DNA from 2 places in the Pseudoalteromonas sp. S3785 genome. Region 1 is predicted to be linked to the other one. Evidence: predicted binding sites of a transcription regulator. Region 1 holds the regulator's gene; the other holds the start of a gene.

Region 1 (7,728 bases):
ATCCATCGAAATTGGGATAGACTCACAGTCTTCATCCATTAAATCTTGAACAATTTTTTCAGGCGGATTAGTTAAAAGCGTACTAAGAGACAATGCACCTAAAAAGCAGTTGTGCTTATCAACAACGTATAAATCATCAGTGCCTTCTGGTAGCTCGCCTCGTAGCCTAATATAACGCAGTACAACATCAAGTGTAACATCTGGGCGAATGGTCACCGTATCGGTGTTCATTAGCGCGCCTGCAGAGCGTTCTTGGTAAGATAAAGCCTGTGTCGCCCGTTCACGGTCTTGCGTGTCCATCGCGCTAACCACATCTTTATACACGGTGTCAGGTAGGCTACGTAGTACTTCACCTAAATCATCGTGGCCCATATCCTCAGTGGCGGCGGCAATATGTTCAGGTTCCATTTGTGCAATGATACCTAAACGTACATCTTCAGAGAGCTCTTCTAGCACGTCCCCTTGTACATCTGGGTCAACCAGCTGCCAAAGCATGCGTCTAATTTTATGCGGAGAGGATTCAAGTAAAAGGGCAGTATCACACGGGGCAGTTTTTGCTAGCATGCGTCTTACTTGAACAAATTGCCCACTATTAAGTGATTTAGTCACCTGTTTTAGTTGTTGCAGTGGGTAGTCTTGTTCAAACGCTTCTGGCATTGGCATCCTAATTTTTTATATACGAGGGGAGGCGATTAACCGCATTGTGATTAATCTAATTAAACACTATTCATTTACCAAGCTACACAAATCAGGGTATAAAGCGAAAATGTATGAGTAAGCTTGGTAATTAAACGTTTATTCTTGTTCGTTAAATCGCTGTGCGATTAATTGTCCGACCGCATGCAAAGCCTTTTCTGAGTCTGGGCCTTCACATACAACTTTAACTTCTTTGCCTTTACTACTTTCGAGTAGCATTAAGGCTAATACGCTATCACCAGCGGCTTCTTTATCATCTTGATGTAAGGTAATTTTAGCATCAAATTGCACAGCTAATTGCGCAAGGACCGTTGCCGCTCTGGCGTGTAAGCCTAATTTATTTTTTATTAAAAACGTGTCTTCACAACGCATAAATTACTATACCTAAACTGAACAGGTTATTATTTTAAGGTTACTTTTCTTGCTCACGGTGCCTAATTTTTACATTTGGATGTGTCATTGCAAAGCTCTCACCTATAGTTTGGGCTAAATAAACCGAGCGGTGTTGTCCACCCGTACAACCTATTGCAATAGTCAGGTAGCTGCGGTTATTGCGCTCTAAGTGTGGTAACCAAGTTTGTACAAATGTTTGAATTTGCCAAGTAAATTTTTGCACTATGCTGTGGTTTGCCAAAAAGTCTTTTACAGGTTGATCAAGACCTGTAAGCGGTTTAAGTTCAGGCTCCCAATGCGGATTTGGCAAAAAGCGAGCATCAAATACATAATCAGCTTCTTTAGGTATGCCGTGTTTAAAACCAAACGATTCAAACGTTACAATTAGTTGTTTATCTTTTTTTCCGAGTATTTTTTCGCGAATTGACTCAGCCAATTGGTGAACACTTAAATCAGTCGTATCAAGCATAAAGTCTGCGCGGGTTACAAGTACATCAAGCAGCTCTTTTTCTTTTTTTATTGCTAAGTCGAGCGGCAATGAATCGATGGATAAAGGATGTAATCTGCGTGTTTCTGAAAAACGTTTTATGAGTGTTTGATCATCACTGTCTAAATAAAACAGAGTGGGTTTAGCAAAGTCCGGTAGGTATTCAAGAATATCGTTAAACTCGTCTTGCTCTTTGGGGATATTACGAACATCGATACTAACAGCTATTTTGTCATAGTTATCTGAAACACTACGTACTAAAGAGGGCAGCAGGTTGACCGGGATATTATCTACGCAATAATAACCTAAATCTTCAACCACGCGTAAAGCAACCGATTTACCTGAACCGGAACGGCCGCTTATGATTATTAACTCCATTTATAGCCCTTAGTATTTACTACGATTGATCAACAATTACTTGATACAGTTCTGCATCGGTTTTAGCGCTTCGCAGCTGTTTGCAAAATTCTTTATTGCTCAGTTTATCAGCTATGGTTGCTAGAGTCTTTAGGTGCTGCTGGTTATCGCCATCTGGTACGATGAGTGCAACAAAAATATCAACAGGACAGTTATCAATAGCATCAAAGTTTACAGGCTTGTCACTAACGAGTACTAACGCAAGCGGTTCTTCTACGCCACCCATTCTACCATGCGGAATTGCGATACCGCGGCCAATACCCGTACTACCTAGTTTTTCTCTGCTGGCTAGCGCATTAAGAATATCCTGTTGTGGTAAGTAAGGGAGCTTTTCATGAGCAAGCTCACTGATAAATTCTAAAATTCTTTTTTTACTACTAAAAAGGACCGCAGCTTTGCTGCAGTCCTGGCATACTAATGTACTTAATTTCATAATATTAGTGTCTAGCAAGCTTCTCTTTATGTTTTATGACTTGACGATCGAGCTTGTCAATCAACGAGTCTATAGCAGCATACATATCTTGGTGCTCTGTTGAGGCAAATAAATCTGCGCCGCTTACATGAATAGTCGCTTCTGCTTTTTGGTTGAGTTTTTCTACATCGAGAATGACATGCACATTGCTAATATGATCTGAGTGCCTTTCTAGCTTTGCAAATTTATTATTTACATAGTCTCTAAGTGAATCAGTTACTTCTACGTGACGACCAGTTAGGTTTAGTTGCATAAGCATTTCCTCTTTGTTTTTTACGTCTTATATCAAACTCTTTCTCTGATTTGACGGTGGAATAGCTAGCGATTCACGGTATTTTGCTATTGTGCGTCTAGCTACTTTAATTCCTTGCTCTGCCAATATATCCGCAATTTTACTATCACTCAATGGTTTGGCTGAGTTTTCCGCGGCAATTAGCTTTTTAATTAAGGCACGTATTGCGGTTGACGAACATTCGCCACCGTTTTCGGTGCTTACGTGGCTTGAGAAAAAATATTTAAGCTCAAAAATACCACGTGGCGTATGCATATATTTTTGCGTAGTAACACGCGAAATTGTTGATTCGTGCATTTCTACCATTTCAGCAACATCGTTTAAAACCATTGGTTTCATGGCTTCGGGGCCATGTTCAAAAAACGCTTGTTGCTGTTTTACAATACAGTTTGTTACTTTTAGCAGCGTGTCGTTTCTGCTTTCAAGACTTTTTATAAACCATTTAGCTTCTTGCAGATGAGAGCGAATAAACTGGCTATCTCCACTTGATTTTACGGTACGTGACATGGCCGCATACTGACTATTTACGCGTATTTTTGGCATGCTATCTGGGTTTAGCTCTACCACCCAACGGCCCTTAATTTTTTTAACTGACACATCCGGTATGACATACTCAGACTCTTCCCTTACTATTGTGTCTGCAGGTTTTGGGTTGAGGGTATGTATAAGAGTCATGACCTCTTTAAGCTCGTCTTCTTTAAGCTTAGTCTTTTTCATTAATGTACGATAGTCGCGTGCCGCTAATAGATCAATGTGATCGGTTAAGATCATTTTAGTTTGTTCTATAAAAGGGGTGTCTTTATCAAACTGGTTAAGCTGAATACACAAGCACTCCTGTAAGCTCCGCGCGGCTATACCTACAGGGTCGAATAATTGAATACGTTTTAAAACGGCTTCTATTTCATCCAGTTCAACTTCAACGTCGTCATCGTTTTCTTGGTTAAAGCTTTCTAAAATCTCTTCACAACTTAGCGTTAAAATACCCGAGTCATCTACAGCTTCTACAATGGCTATAGCAATGGCTTCGTCAGTTGGGCTAAAAGGAGTAAGCTGAAGTTGCCACATTAAGTACTCATGTAGCGTTTCAGTAGAGGCGCCCTGATAAATAGACTCATCTTCTGGCATTGGGCCTGAGGATGCCGCAGGGGCTGCACTCATGTACTCATCCCAAGTTACATCCATCGCCATATCATCGCTAACAGTGTCTTTATTTAAAGCTTCACCACTGTCTTGCTCGTATTCACTGGTTGTATCATCAGCCGATGCGCTTACGGTTACATCATCCGTATCTGCTTTTTGTTCATTTTTTCCAGCCGACTCTTCCGTGTAATCTTGCTCTTCTACTTCTAATAGCGGGTTGCTATCAAGTGCTTCTTGTATTTCTTGCTGGAGATCCAATGTACTGAGCTGCAGCAAGCGAATCGCTTGTTGCAATTGTGGAGTCATTGTAAGTTGCTGGCCCATGCGCAGCTGTAATGATTGCCTCATGTATCTCTAACAATCCTTTTATGTTGTTATAATTAATATTAGCAGATGCTTGTAGGTGTGGCTTAAATGTTACAGCCTAAATTGCTCGCCTAAATAAACATCGCGTACAGTTTTGTCATTTAATACGTGTTCTGGGGTGCCAGATGCAATTAGCTCCCCATGAGAAACAATGTAGGCTTTTTCACAAACATCAAGGGTTTCTCTTACATTGTGATCGGTAATTAATACGCCAATGCCACGATTTTTAAGATGTTCTATTATTTTCTTTATATCTAACACTGAAATCGGATCAACACCAGCAAAAGGCTCATCCAACAAAATAAATTTAGGGTTCGCTGCGAGTGCTCTGGCTATCTCTACACGGCGGCGTTCGCCACCAGAAAGTGCCATACCTTGGCTATCACGTATATGTTGAATGCTAAATTCATCAAGTAAGTTGTTAAGCGTTTCTTCTCGCGCGGCTTTATTTAGCTCTTTGCGCGTTTCTAAAATAGCCATTAAATTTTGATAAACTGTTAGCTTTCTAAATATAGATGACTCTTGCGGCAAATAGCCAATGCCTAAGCGAGCACGACTGTGCATAGGTAATAACGTTATATCGTTATCATCAATAGATATTTTACCTTTGTCGCTAGGTACTAACCCTACAATCATGTAAAAGGTGGTGGTTTTACCTGCGCCATTAGGGCCTAATAAGCCCACTATGCTGCCGGCTTCTACCTCAAGGCCTACATTTTTTACAACTTGGCGGCCTTTATAGCTTTTTGCTAATAGTTCTGCTTTTAAGGTGCTCATGGTTGACCTTCGTTACCTGTTTTTTCTTTAATATTTGCTTCAACAGGCACTAAAATTGTGTGGACACGATCCGTTGAGTTTTCGTCTTTTTCTGCGCTAATAAGTTGCTGCTGCATATCGTAGGTAATACTTTTAGCATTAATTTTTTGACCGGCTTGCGCGACTTCGGCATCCCCAACAAGTGTTAAAAAGCGCTTTGCTACGTCGTAACGTACTTCGTTTGCACTGGCACTCATTACGGTACCATCGTCTTGTTTTTCTTCGAAGTAGGCAGGGCTGCCAGTGGCAATAAGCAGTTGTTTGTTATCCCCTAGGTCTTCACGTTTATGTACTTCGAGTCGGTCGGCTGTAATTTTGCGGTTCCCATGCACAATTTCGACGTTTTTTTCAAAAATACCTACGTTTTCTTTAAGTTGACCTTCTTGACGGTCTGCACTAATAGAAATTTGGTTTGCTGGCGGTTGAGCAGCAGGCTCAGCAGCAGAAGCGCTACATGCAAGCATCAGCGATGGGATAATAAGTATTTTAGAGAGTTTATTGGTCATAATATATTGTTCGCGTATGGTTAATTAGTTTTATTACTTCGGTTTTCAAATCGGCTTCAAGGCCTTTACCGATAATCTTTAAATTTGGCCCAGTGACAACCACTGGCTGCTCAGAGCGCATTGTTAGCGCTTTAATGTCGACTTCGATGTTGTCGGCATTGATGTTATCTATCATGGCGTTATCAACTAAATTTTTGGCAACCACGTTGCCTTCTAAAATAAGTTGTTTATCTTCGTAAAGCGTTGCTTCGTCAGCGTTTATTCGCCAAGTTTGTGTTTCGTTATATAAAGTAAAAATAGGTTTTTCAAAAAATGTAAAACCAAGTTGTTGGTACAGCTCCATTTTAGCTGCTGTAACTTTATGGCTAATTTTACCTTGCTCGTCATAGGCTGTTTGCTTAAGCTCTATAGCGGTGTAATCAGGCTTTGCAATGACTTCTGGTTCTTGCTCTGGCGCTACATTGCTTTGCGTAAAATAAGGGTACCAAAGCCAAACCATACAGCCGATGAATAACGCACTGAGTATAACGCGTGCTGCATTCATGAACTGGTACCTTGTGTCGTAAGTGCTATACCGTTTTCAAGCATGAGTAAATCTGTGAGCTCTCTCACTGCACCAAAGCCACCAGGCATTTGTGTAGTGTAATGCGATAAGCGTTTAATTAGCGGGTGCGCATCGTTTACTGCGACGGCAAAACCAACGCGCTCCATGACGGGCATGTCAGGTCCATCATCGCCAATATAGGCTATTTGTTCATCAGTTAACTTTAAAGTGTTTTTGAGTTCTTGATAAGCAATAAGTTTGTCTTCTTGGCCTTGATAAATGTGCTGTACGGTTAAGCTGCTCATGCGAGCTTGCACTATTTTTGAATGACGCCCCGTAATAACCGCGACTTCAAAACCGCTATTGATCAGTGCCTTAATGCCAAAACCATCTTTTGTATTAAATGCTTTTAACTCTTCGCCTTGGTTACCGAGGTAAATTCGGCCATCAGAAAATACACCATCAATATCGCATATGAGTAGTTTTACTTTTTTGGCGCGTGCTCTGGCATCATCGCTTAGCGGTTGATAGAGATCTTCAAATTGCATTTATAATACTCCTGCTTTTAAGAGGTCTTGCATATTTAAGGCGCCCACAGGCTGGTTTTGCTCATTAACTATGATTAAACCATTAATCCGCTTATTTTCCATTATATTTAGTGCTTCTGCTGCAAGCATATCGGCCGTGGCGGTGGTGCATGACTTAGTCATAACTTGGCTAATAGCGGTGTTATGTATATCGACTTTTTGCTCTAAAATACGACGCAAGTCGCCGTCAGTAAAAAGGCCAGCAAGCTGTTGATTGTTATCTACAATAGCAGTCATGCCTAGTCCTTTGGCTGACATTTCTATTAACGCGTCTTTAATTGTTTGCGTTACACCTATAATAGGGGTGTTTGTGCCGCTGTGCATTACATCTTTTAAAGTGAGCAACAATCGCTTACCTAAGCTGCCGCCAGGGTGAGAGAGTGCAAAGTCATCGGCGGTAAAACCGCGTGCTTCTAAAAGCGCAACCGCCATTGCATCACCCATTGCTAAAGTGGCTGTGGTGCTTGCTGTTGGCGCTAAACCTAACAAACATGCTTCTTGTTCTACCTTTATGCATACGTGCACATCGGCAAGTGTTGCCATAGTAGAAAGCGGGTTGCCCGTCATCGATATTATTTTTGCACCGAGGCGTTTAAGCACCGGAATAATATTTAGTACTTCACTGGTTTCGCCCGAGTTTGATATAAGCATAACCACGTCATTTTTGGTTATCATGCCTAAATCACCATGGCTTGCTTCGCCTGGGTGAACAAAAAAAGCAGGGCTGCCTGTACTTGCAAGGGTAGCAGCAATTTTATTACCAATATGCCCTGATTTACCCATGCCAATAACAATAATACGGCCTTGGCAATCAAACATGGCCTGACACGCATTATTAAAGTTTTCATCAACGTATTGTTTAATATCCGCAAGCGCTTGGCGTTCTATGTTTAATACGCGTAAACCTTGCTCTATAAAGTTTAGTTGTGCCATTGTTACCCTACTTGACTAAAAATATAACCTTGGTACGCCAAAAATGCGATGAGTAATAGACCACCTTCTACTCTATTGA
Region 2 (7,728 bases), on a different contig from region 1:
GCGCAATTAATTGCCACAAAAGGCGCATCGCATCGGTTTGATTTATCGTGAATATATCGCGCTAATACCTCTTTACCTGAGCCGCTAGGGCCAAGCACCATTACACTTGCATCTGAGCGAGCCACTTTACTTGCAAGTTCTAATAGTTGAATACTGCTGGGGTCGGCTACAATTGGGCCATCAGTGTCTTTTGGTTTTTCGGGTAAATAGCGGCTAACCATATTTAAAAGCACCTCAGGGGCAAATGGTTTAGCCATATAATCAATTGCACCTAAGCGCATTGCCTCTACGGCATCATCAATCGTTGCGTAAGCTGTCATCATTAATACGGGAAGTTCTGGGTAGTTAAGCTTAATGCTCCTGAGCAAATCTAGGCCGCTCATCGCGCCCATTTGCACATCACTTACAACCAACGAAAACTCAGATTTCTTTAATTGGATCATGGCTTGCTCAGCACTTTGCGCTGCAACGCAGGCAATACCTGACATTTCTAACGTGTCTATGAGTGCTTCTCTTAAGCCTGCATCATCTTCAACTACCAGTATTGTATTGCTCATGCTGTTTTCTCCTGCATTGAGGTCGTGCATATGGGCAGCAATAAACTAAAACATGCACCACCATTGGCATTATTAACCACTTCAACACGTCCTTGATGCGCGTTTGCCACAGAACTTACTACAGCAAGCCCAAGCCCCGTACCTTGGCTTTTAGTGGTATAAAACGGTTCAAAAATTTTCTCTATTTGGCTCAGCTCTACCCCAGGGCCGTTATCGCATACGCTAATACGTACGGTGTCAGGTTCGCTACTATCTCGCTGTGCTTTTAAGGTCACTTTTGCCTGGCTGCCAATAATTTGAATACTATTATGAATAAGATTTTGAATAGCGCTGGCCAGCGCAGTTTTATTACCGGTGATTTCTATATCTGGCTCTGGTAACTCAACAGCAAGTTCGCTGTTATTTAAAGCCACCATAGCATCGGCACCAAGTTTTACTTCGTTTAAAAGTTGCTGCATAGAGACTTGCTCAACCACTTGTTGCTCGCCACTTTTAGCAAAAAGTAGCATGTCATTAACTTGGGTTTCTAAATCTTTTAAACGTGACATAAGCTTGGTTTGAAAGTTATCGCGTGATGTTTCAGGTAGCTTTTTAGAGCCCAAATTGGCCGCGTATAACATAGCTGCAGAAAGCGGTGTACGCACTTGGTGCGCAAGCGATGCCACCATTTTACCAAGCGCACTCAAACGTTGCATATGTGCAACACGCTTTTGCAAACGACGGGTTTCTGTTAAATCGGTCATTAATATAAGCTGACCAGGCTCTGGCGCAAGTGCAGTAATATCAAGTTTTATAAGTCGGCCATCTTTGAGCGACACTTCATGTCCATCATCTTGGTGGGGACGAAAAGAGCGTTGAATAATGTTAAACCATTTCTCTCCTTCGAGCGGCTCGCCTAACATATCAATCGCGATTTGATTGGCTTTTGCAATAAGGCCTTTGCCATCAAGTACAACGACTCCAGCTGGCATGGTATCAACCAAGTGCGACAACCAACTTGCTTGTTGTCTTAAATCACTTAACTCACCAATATACTCTTCTTGGAGTAAACATGGGTTATACTGATTTGCAGTAATAAACTGTGGTTTAAGTACACTCGCAAGGGCCATAATCAAATCTCTTAATGATGTAGATACAGGGCTTAATGCAGAATTTATACCAAAATTATTTTATATATTTTTCATTTAGTTAGCTTACAATAACGCGTAACAAAAAAATGACGCACAAAAAAAGGAATAATAATGAGTGAGCAAAATAAATGCCGTTGTGCGTGGCTCGACACCACAAAACCAGACTATGTGAAATACCATGATGAAGAATGGGGGGTGCCCCTTTATGACGACACACTATTATTTGAATTTATTACGCTAGAATCAGCACAAGCGGGACTCAGTTGGTACACTATTTTAAAAAAGCGTGCAGGGTATAAAAAAGCATTTGCCAACTTTGATGTGCAAAAAGTGGCTAACTTTACAGCCGATGATATAGAGCGGTTAATGCAAGATAAGAACATAGTACGTAACCGATTAAAAATAGCTGCCACCATTAATAATGCTCAACGGTTTATCGAAATTCAAAAAGAGTTTGGCAGCTTTAGTCATTATCAATGGCGATTTGTGGACAATAAACCAATTATTAATAATGTAAATAGTGATGAAGACGCTCCTGCAATGACCGAAGAGTCAAAAGCATTTGCAAAGGATTTAAAAAAACGTGGCTTTAAATTTTTAGGGCCTACAACGGTTTATGCACATATGCAGGCCTGCGGCATGGTTAACGACCACAGTAACGATTGCTTTAGAAAAGAAGAAATTATTAAGGCTTTTGGTGAATAAGTGATTTATAACCATAAAAGTGATCTGTTCACAAAGAGGATAAAAGTCGCTGCGCTTTAAAGAAGTAACGTATAAGTTAATTGTGGTTTCTCATTTGCCATCGTTTTTAAGATGCGCGTTTAAGTAATTAAAAGCTGCGCTTTTTACGCGAGCAAGCGGTGCGTCTACCGCCAAAGTTTAAGTTTTGCGTTTAGCTTGTAGACGCGAAGCGTGCTTACGTGACGGGCAAAGCCCGTAAATTAATAGCTCAAAAAATAATAATAAATAACGAAAAACCTATCAGCATTTGCATACTGCTAATCTCGTGAAAGATTATACTTTTTCATTTTTTCGACGAGTGTTGTGCGCCTTACACCTAATATTTCTGCAGCGCGTGCCACAACATAATCAAAGCGTTCAAGTGCTTGGGTAATTAAGCTTATTTCAAGTTCGGCTAAATAATCTTTAAGTTCAATGCCCTCTTCGGGTAATACGCCAGATCCCGGTTGGCTAAATTCAGGCTCAGGGTCATTATCATAATCGCTAAAACCTGAGCTAAAAATATCGTTAAAGGCATCTTTTTCAAGTAGCTCTTCAGGGTATTCAGGCTCGTAGGCATCTACCTCGATGTAGCGGTATTTATTAGGTAAATCGGGTACATCCACTACTTTTTCAGGGAACATAATCACCATGCGCTCCACTAAATTAGCAAGCTCACGGATATTACCAGGCCAAGCATGTTCTTTGAGACTCTCAACTGCGCGCTCTGTAAATTTAGCCGACGTACCACTTTGCTCATTAACACGGCGCATTAGCTCTTTAAGTAATAAAGGTATGTCGTCAGCACGCTCATTAAGTGACGGGTTTTCAATAGGAAATACATTTAAACGGTAATATAAATCTTCCCTAAAGCTGCCCTTTTCAATCATTTCCTCAAGGTTGCGGTGGGTAGCGGCAATAACACGTACATCTGCTTGAATCGCTTTTGTGCCACCTACACGCTCGTAGCTACGCTCTTGTAATACGCGAAGTAGCTTAACTTGCATTTGCAGTGGCATATCGCCAATTTCATCTAAAAACAGCGTACCGCCTTGCGCTAATTCAAACCGCCCTTTACGTGCAGAAATAGCGCCGGTAAACGCCCCTTTTTCATGACCGAATAACTCACTTTCAAGAAGCTCTCCTGGAATAGCACCACAGTTTACTGGTACAAATGGCCCCGTATTGCGTTTAGATAATAAATGTACATTACGCGCAACCACTTCTTTACCCGTACCCGACTCACCTAAAATAAGCACGTTTGCATCGGTTTTAGCCACTTGCTCTATCAAAAAGCGTACGTTTTTAACCGCGTCAGTTTCCCCTACTAAACCATCAAATGTTTTATGTGGCTTATGATGCTTGTGACTTCCAGGAAGCATACGTTGGTACTGTTGGCAGTCGTGTAATAACTGTGTGGTTACTTCGTGATTAAACGGCTCACAAATTAGTCCCACTACATTAGCAATGCTTAATAATGGCTTGAGTGTTTCACCAATGAGTAAAAAAGGCAGGGTTGGGTAGCGTTTAATTAAGCCTTCATGATCTAAGCTTTGTAATGCGCCTAAAATAACAATGCATTCTTGCTGTTGATACTTACTACATACTTCTTCAAAGTCATTTTCATCAAGCAACTGCACAGCTTCCCCAATAAAGGTAAGTGATGCATGTAATCCTATTGCACGGTTATTATTATTATCTAAAATCAAGATCATAGTTAGCGAGCCATAATTTCACTAATTTATTTTATTAGCTAAATTGTAAGCGAGATCTGTATGGATGCAAGTAATAGCGGCGGTTTTTTGACATAAACGCCAAAAAATAGACATCGCTATAAAACAATAATACTTAATAATTAAAACTTAAGTATTGTTTTGTTGTTTAATACTTAAAGCTAATGCTATGTCTTGTTTTTTACTTAGTGCATAAATCTACGTAGGTCAAAAATATAAACTATAATTAACTTAAGTTGAAAGCAACAATGCCGATAACTAAATAAATGCAATATGCTTGGCATTAATATTGCTTTTGTTACGTACAGACGATTTCACATATTTATTTAGGATTTTCCATGGCTCATGTTTCATTAAAAAAATATTCTCAAGTGCGCGCCAGCAACATCGCAGAAATGGCGCCCTATGAGCAAATTAACCTTATTTTTAGTAACATAATTGGCCGCTTGGCCGCTACTAAAGGGTTTATTGAGCGCAAAGAAATAGAAAAAAAAGGCGAAAACATCTCTGCCTGTATTTTACTCTTAGGTGCATTACAAGACGCGCTTAATTTAGAAGTGGAACAAGATCCGAGTATTTCAAATAATTTATTAGCACTTTATGACTACTGCCAAAGACGCCTTGTGCAAGCAAATGTTGACAATGATATTGAGATTATTTCTGAAGTAGCTGGCATTATTAAAGAAATTAAAGAAGGGTGGGATAGCATTCCTGTCGATCAGCGTAATCCTGCGGTATAAGCGAATGGCTTTAGAGGAAACAAGTAAAGCTGAGCATATTAATCAATTGCTCAGCAGAATCGAATTATTAGTGCAAAGCAATAACGCTGATGAAGCTCCCCCTATTATGGATACTTTAAATAGTGAGCTTAAGCGCTGGTGCGAAAGCGATAACCCGCCTACCGCCGAGCAACTTGTGGCTGTGCAAACCAATATCAACAACATTAGCAAGCAGGCAAATGCTGTAAAAAATGAATCATCTAAAGCCATAATTAAGCAAAAAAAAACAGGTAAAGCAATCTCGGCTTATAAGTCGGTATAGCTACTTCTAGCAGTTTTAAAACTTACTAGGCATCTTAAAGGCAATATTTAGACATAAAAAAACCGTTTTTAAACGGTTTTTTTATGTTCATAATTAATATGGAAAATTAAGAATTATTACTCACCACACCAGGCATATTTTCAAGCTGCGCTTGCACGTAACTACTTGTCGAGTTTAAGCTCGCTACCAATAAATCCATGGCGTTGTATTGAGCGTATAGCCTGTCAGATAACGATTCCATTTTATTTGTTAGGCTTTCGCGCTGTTCATCAATATCTTCTAATTGATTTGTTTTACTGTCGATACGGTTTTGGATGATGCCGTCGGTGTCGGTGTAAAAGCTCATTAGCTCATCAAACGATTGGGCAAAGCCGCCTTCGTCTTCATCTGTGCCTACAAAAAACTGCTGCACTAAGTCGACATCTTCATCAATTTTTTCATTTAAAGTCTCGGTATTAAGCGTCAATACTCCATAACGATCGGCTTCAACACCTAATTGCGAAAGTGATAATGAGTTGCCATTGCCTAAATCTACAGAGTCGGTAATCTGCTCTCGCAATTTAGACATTACACCGCGTAGTAACGAATCACCGGCCATTACACCAGCACCATCTTCGCTTGATGCCCCTAAGTTATTACTAAGTTCAAGTAATTCATTGTAACTAGAAATAAAATTGTTTAAGCCCGATTGGATATTGTTATTATTTTCGGTTACCGATATATCACTTAAATCATCATCAGTACCCTGAGCTTTTTTAGCGGTGATTGTTATACCGTCTATAACATCAGTAAACGTATTTGAAGAACTACTAACTGTGAGTGAGCCATCAATGGTAATGGATGCATCGGTTGCAGCAATAATTTCAGATGCATTTTGTACACCTGCAGAGTCAAAAGCTAAACGAGATAGTCCGTTGGTATCTGTGTTATTACCGTCAGTATCCGTTACTTCTACTTTAATCTCGTTTTCTAAGCCACTCTCTTTAGCTGAAAGAACTAAATGCTGGCCTGTATCATCCGTTATGATTGTTGCGTTTATGCTATCGTTATCGGTGCTGTCGTTAATCGCGTCTCTGATTTCGCTTAGAGTTGCGGTGTCTGATACTTCAATATCAAAGCTATTCTCGCCGGAGCTGAGTGTCATAGTACCTTCACCCACAGCGGCGTCAGCATCAAATGCTTCTGATAGTATTTTATGCTCTGTAGCAAGGTTATTAACCTTTACAGAATAGCCACCTGGCTGGGCGTCTTCATCAGCACTGATAGAGACAAAATCATCATTGCCTGATGCACTACGTTTTTGATAGTTATCAGCGTCACCTAGCGCTTCCATTGCTGTTTGTACTTGCTGTAGCGCAGACTTTAAAGCACCTACAGCAGAAATATCAGTAGTTAGCGTACTTTCTTGAGTGTTTAAACGAGCCTCAGCTGGAGCCTGCTCAGCATTAACTAGCGCATCAACTATATCTGATACCGCTAAACCAGAGCCTAAACCATTAAACGAAATAGACATACTTCACCTCTTTAAACCCAAAAAACTTAACTAATAATATATCAACACTACGGCGATTATACTGTTTGGTCGATTAAAATACCTGCAGATTCAGAAAGCTTTGATACTAAACTTAATACCTCTTCCGAAGGGTATTGCTTAATTACATCACCACTGGTTTTATCAAGTATTTTAATAACGTCACGGCCTGAGTCTTCATCAACTTGAAATTGCAGACTACGGTTCATTTCACCCATAAAGTCCTGCAATTGTTGCGCCACTTTTTCAAGCTGTTCACGCTCAAGCTGTTGGTTTTGCGAACTATTAGTCTCAGTTCCTTGTTGTGCGTATTGGTTGCTTAACTGATTTTGTGGGCCTTGTTCATCCGTTTTATTTACGTCATCAACAGCTCGCTGAGTCAATACTGAGCCAGCCTGCCCTATTTGTTTATCTTCACCAGTTAAAGATGTTGATGCTATAGTAACTTCTGCGTTTGAAGTAATGGTGTTCATAACGCCTCCTAAAATTGCCGAACTTGTATAGTTATTAGACTAACAATAGCTTAATTTATACCCTTAAACCACAAAAGGAGGTAGCTAAAGCCACCTCCTTGTTTTTTAAAACTAATACTGACTTTTTGTACTAGCTAGCTACCCATTAAGCTATAACGTTTTAATTATTAACCTAATAAGCTTAGAGCTGTTTGTGGTAACTGATTCGCTTGCGATAAGATTGACGTACCAGCTTGTTGCAAGATTTGGTTTTTAGTCATCTCTGCTGTTTCAGTCGCAAAGTCTGTGTCTTGAATACGGCTACGTGAAGCAGATACGTTTTCAGAGATGTTTGATAAGTTGCTAATAGTGTGGTCAAAACGGTTTTGAACCGCACCTAAACCAGCTCGTTGAGCATCGATGTTAGCAATTGCGTTATCAATGATAGCTAGTGCATCCTGCGACCCTTTTTGGTCAGTAATATCGACATCCGCTACATTGTTTAATTTACTTGTAACTTCATTTGTTGTAGAAGCTAAAGAAGTATCGCTCGCCTCAACT

The links. Region 1 encodes sigma-54, which starts transcription at its own class of promoters, with help from an activator protein. Its sites were predicted from a motif close to GTTGGCACGNNNNTNGNNT; they were not measured.
Region 2: fliS (flagellar export chaperone FliS) is a predicted target of sigma-54. The motif match lies at 4,420-4,438, and genes of this name have one in related genera.

What each region holds. Positions count from the first base shown of each region.
Region 1 is NZ_PNCT01000005.1:44,251-51,978, forward strand. Features, by position in the region: gene mgtE (magnesium transporter) at 1-657, opposite strand, end outside; gene CWC17_RS01675 (HPr family phosphocarrier protein) at 796-1,068, opposite strand; gene rapZ (RNase adapter RapZ) at 1,109-1,954, opposite strand; gene CWC17_RS01685 (PTS sugar transporter subunit IIA) at 1,974-2,426, opposite strand; gene hpf (ribosome hibernation promoting factor) at 2,431-2,718, opposite strand; gene CWC17_RS01695 (RNA polymerase factor sigma-54) at 2,746-4,245, opposite strand; gene lptB (LPS export ABC transporter ATP-binding protein) at 4,315-5,040, opposite strand; gene lptA (lipopolysaccharide transport periplasmic protein LptA) at 5,037-5,585, opposite strand; gene lptC (LPS export ABC transporter periplasmic protein LptC) at 5,575-6,129, opposite strand; gene kdsC (3-deoxy-manno-octulosonate-8-phosphatase KdsC) at 6,126-6,677, opposite strand; gene CWC17_RS01720 (KpsF/GutQ family sugar-phosphate isomerase) at 6,678-7,649, opposite strand; gene CWC17_RS01725 (calcium/sodium antiporter) at 7,652-7,728, opposite strand, start outside.
Region 2 is NZ_PNCT01000021.1:18,146-25,873, reverse strand. Features, by position in the region: gene CWC17_RS05705 (sigma-54-dependent transcriptional regulator) at 1-557, opposite strand, end outside; gene CWC17_RS05700 (sensor histidine kinase) at 554-1,666, opposite strand; gene CWC17_RS05695 (DNA-3-methyladenine glycosylase I) at 1,799-2,392, shown strand; gene CWC17_RS05690 (sigma-54 dependent transcriptional regulator) at 2,689-4,125, opposite strand; gene fliS (flagellar export chaperone FliS) at 4,482-4,883, shown strand; gene CWC17_RS05680 (hypothetical protein) at 4,888-5,184, shown strand; gene fliD (flagellar filament capping protein FliD) at 5,291-6,697, opposite strand; gene CWC17_RS05670 (flagellar protein FlaG) at 6,754-7,188, opposite strand; gene CWC17_RS05665 (flagellin) at 7,356-7,728, opposite strand, start outside.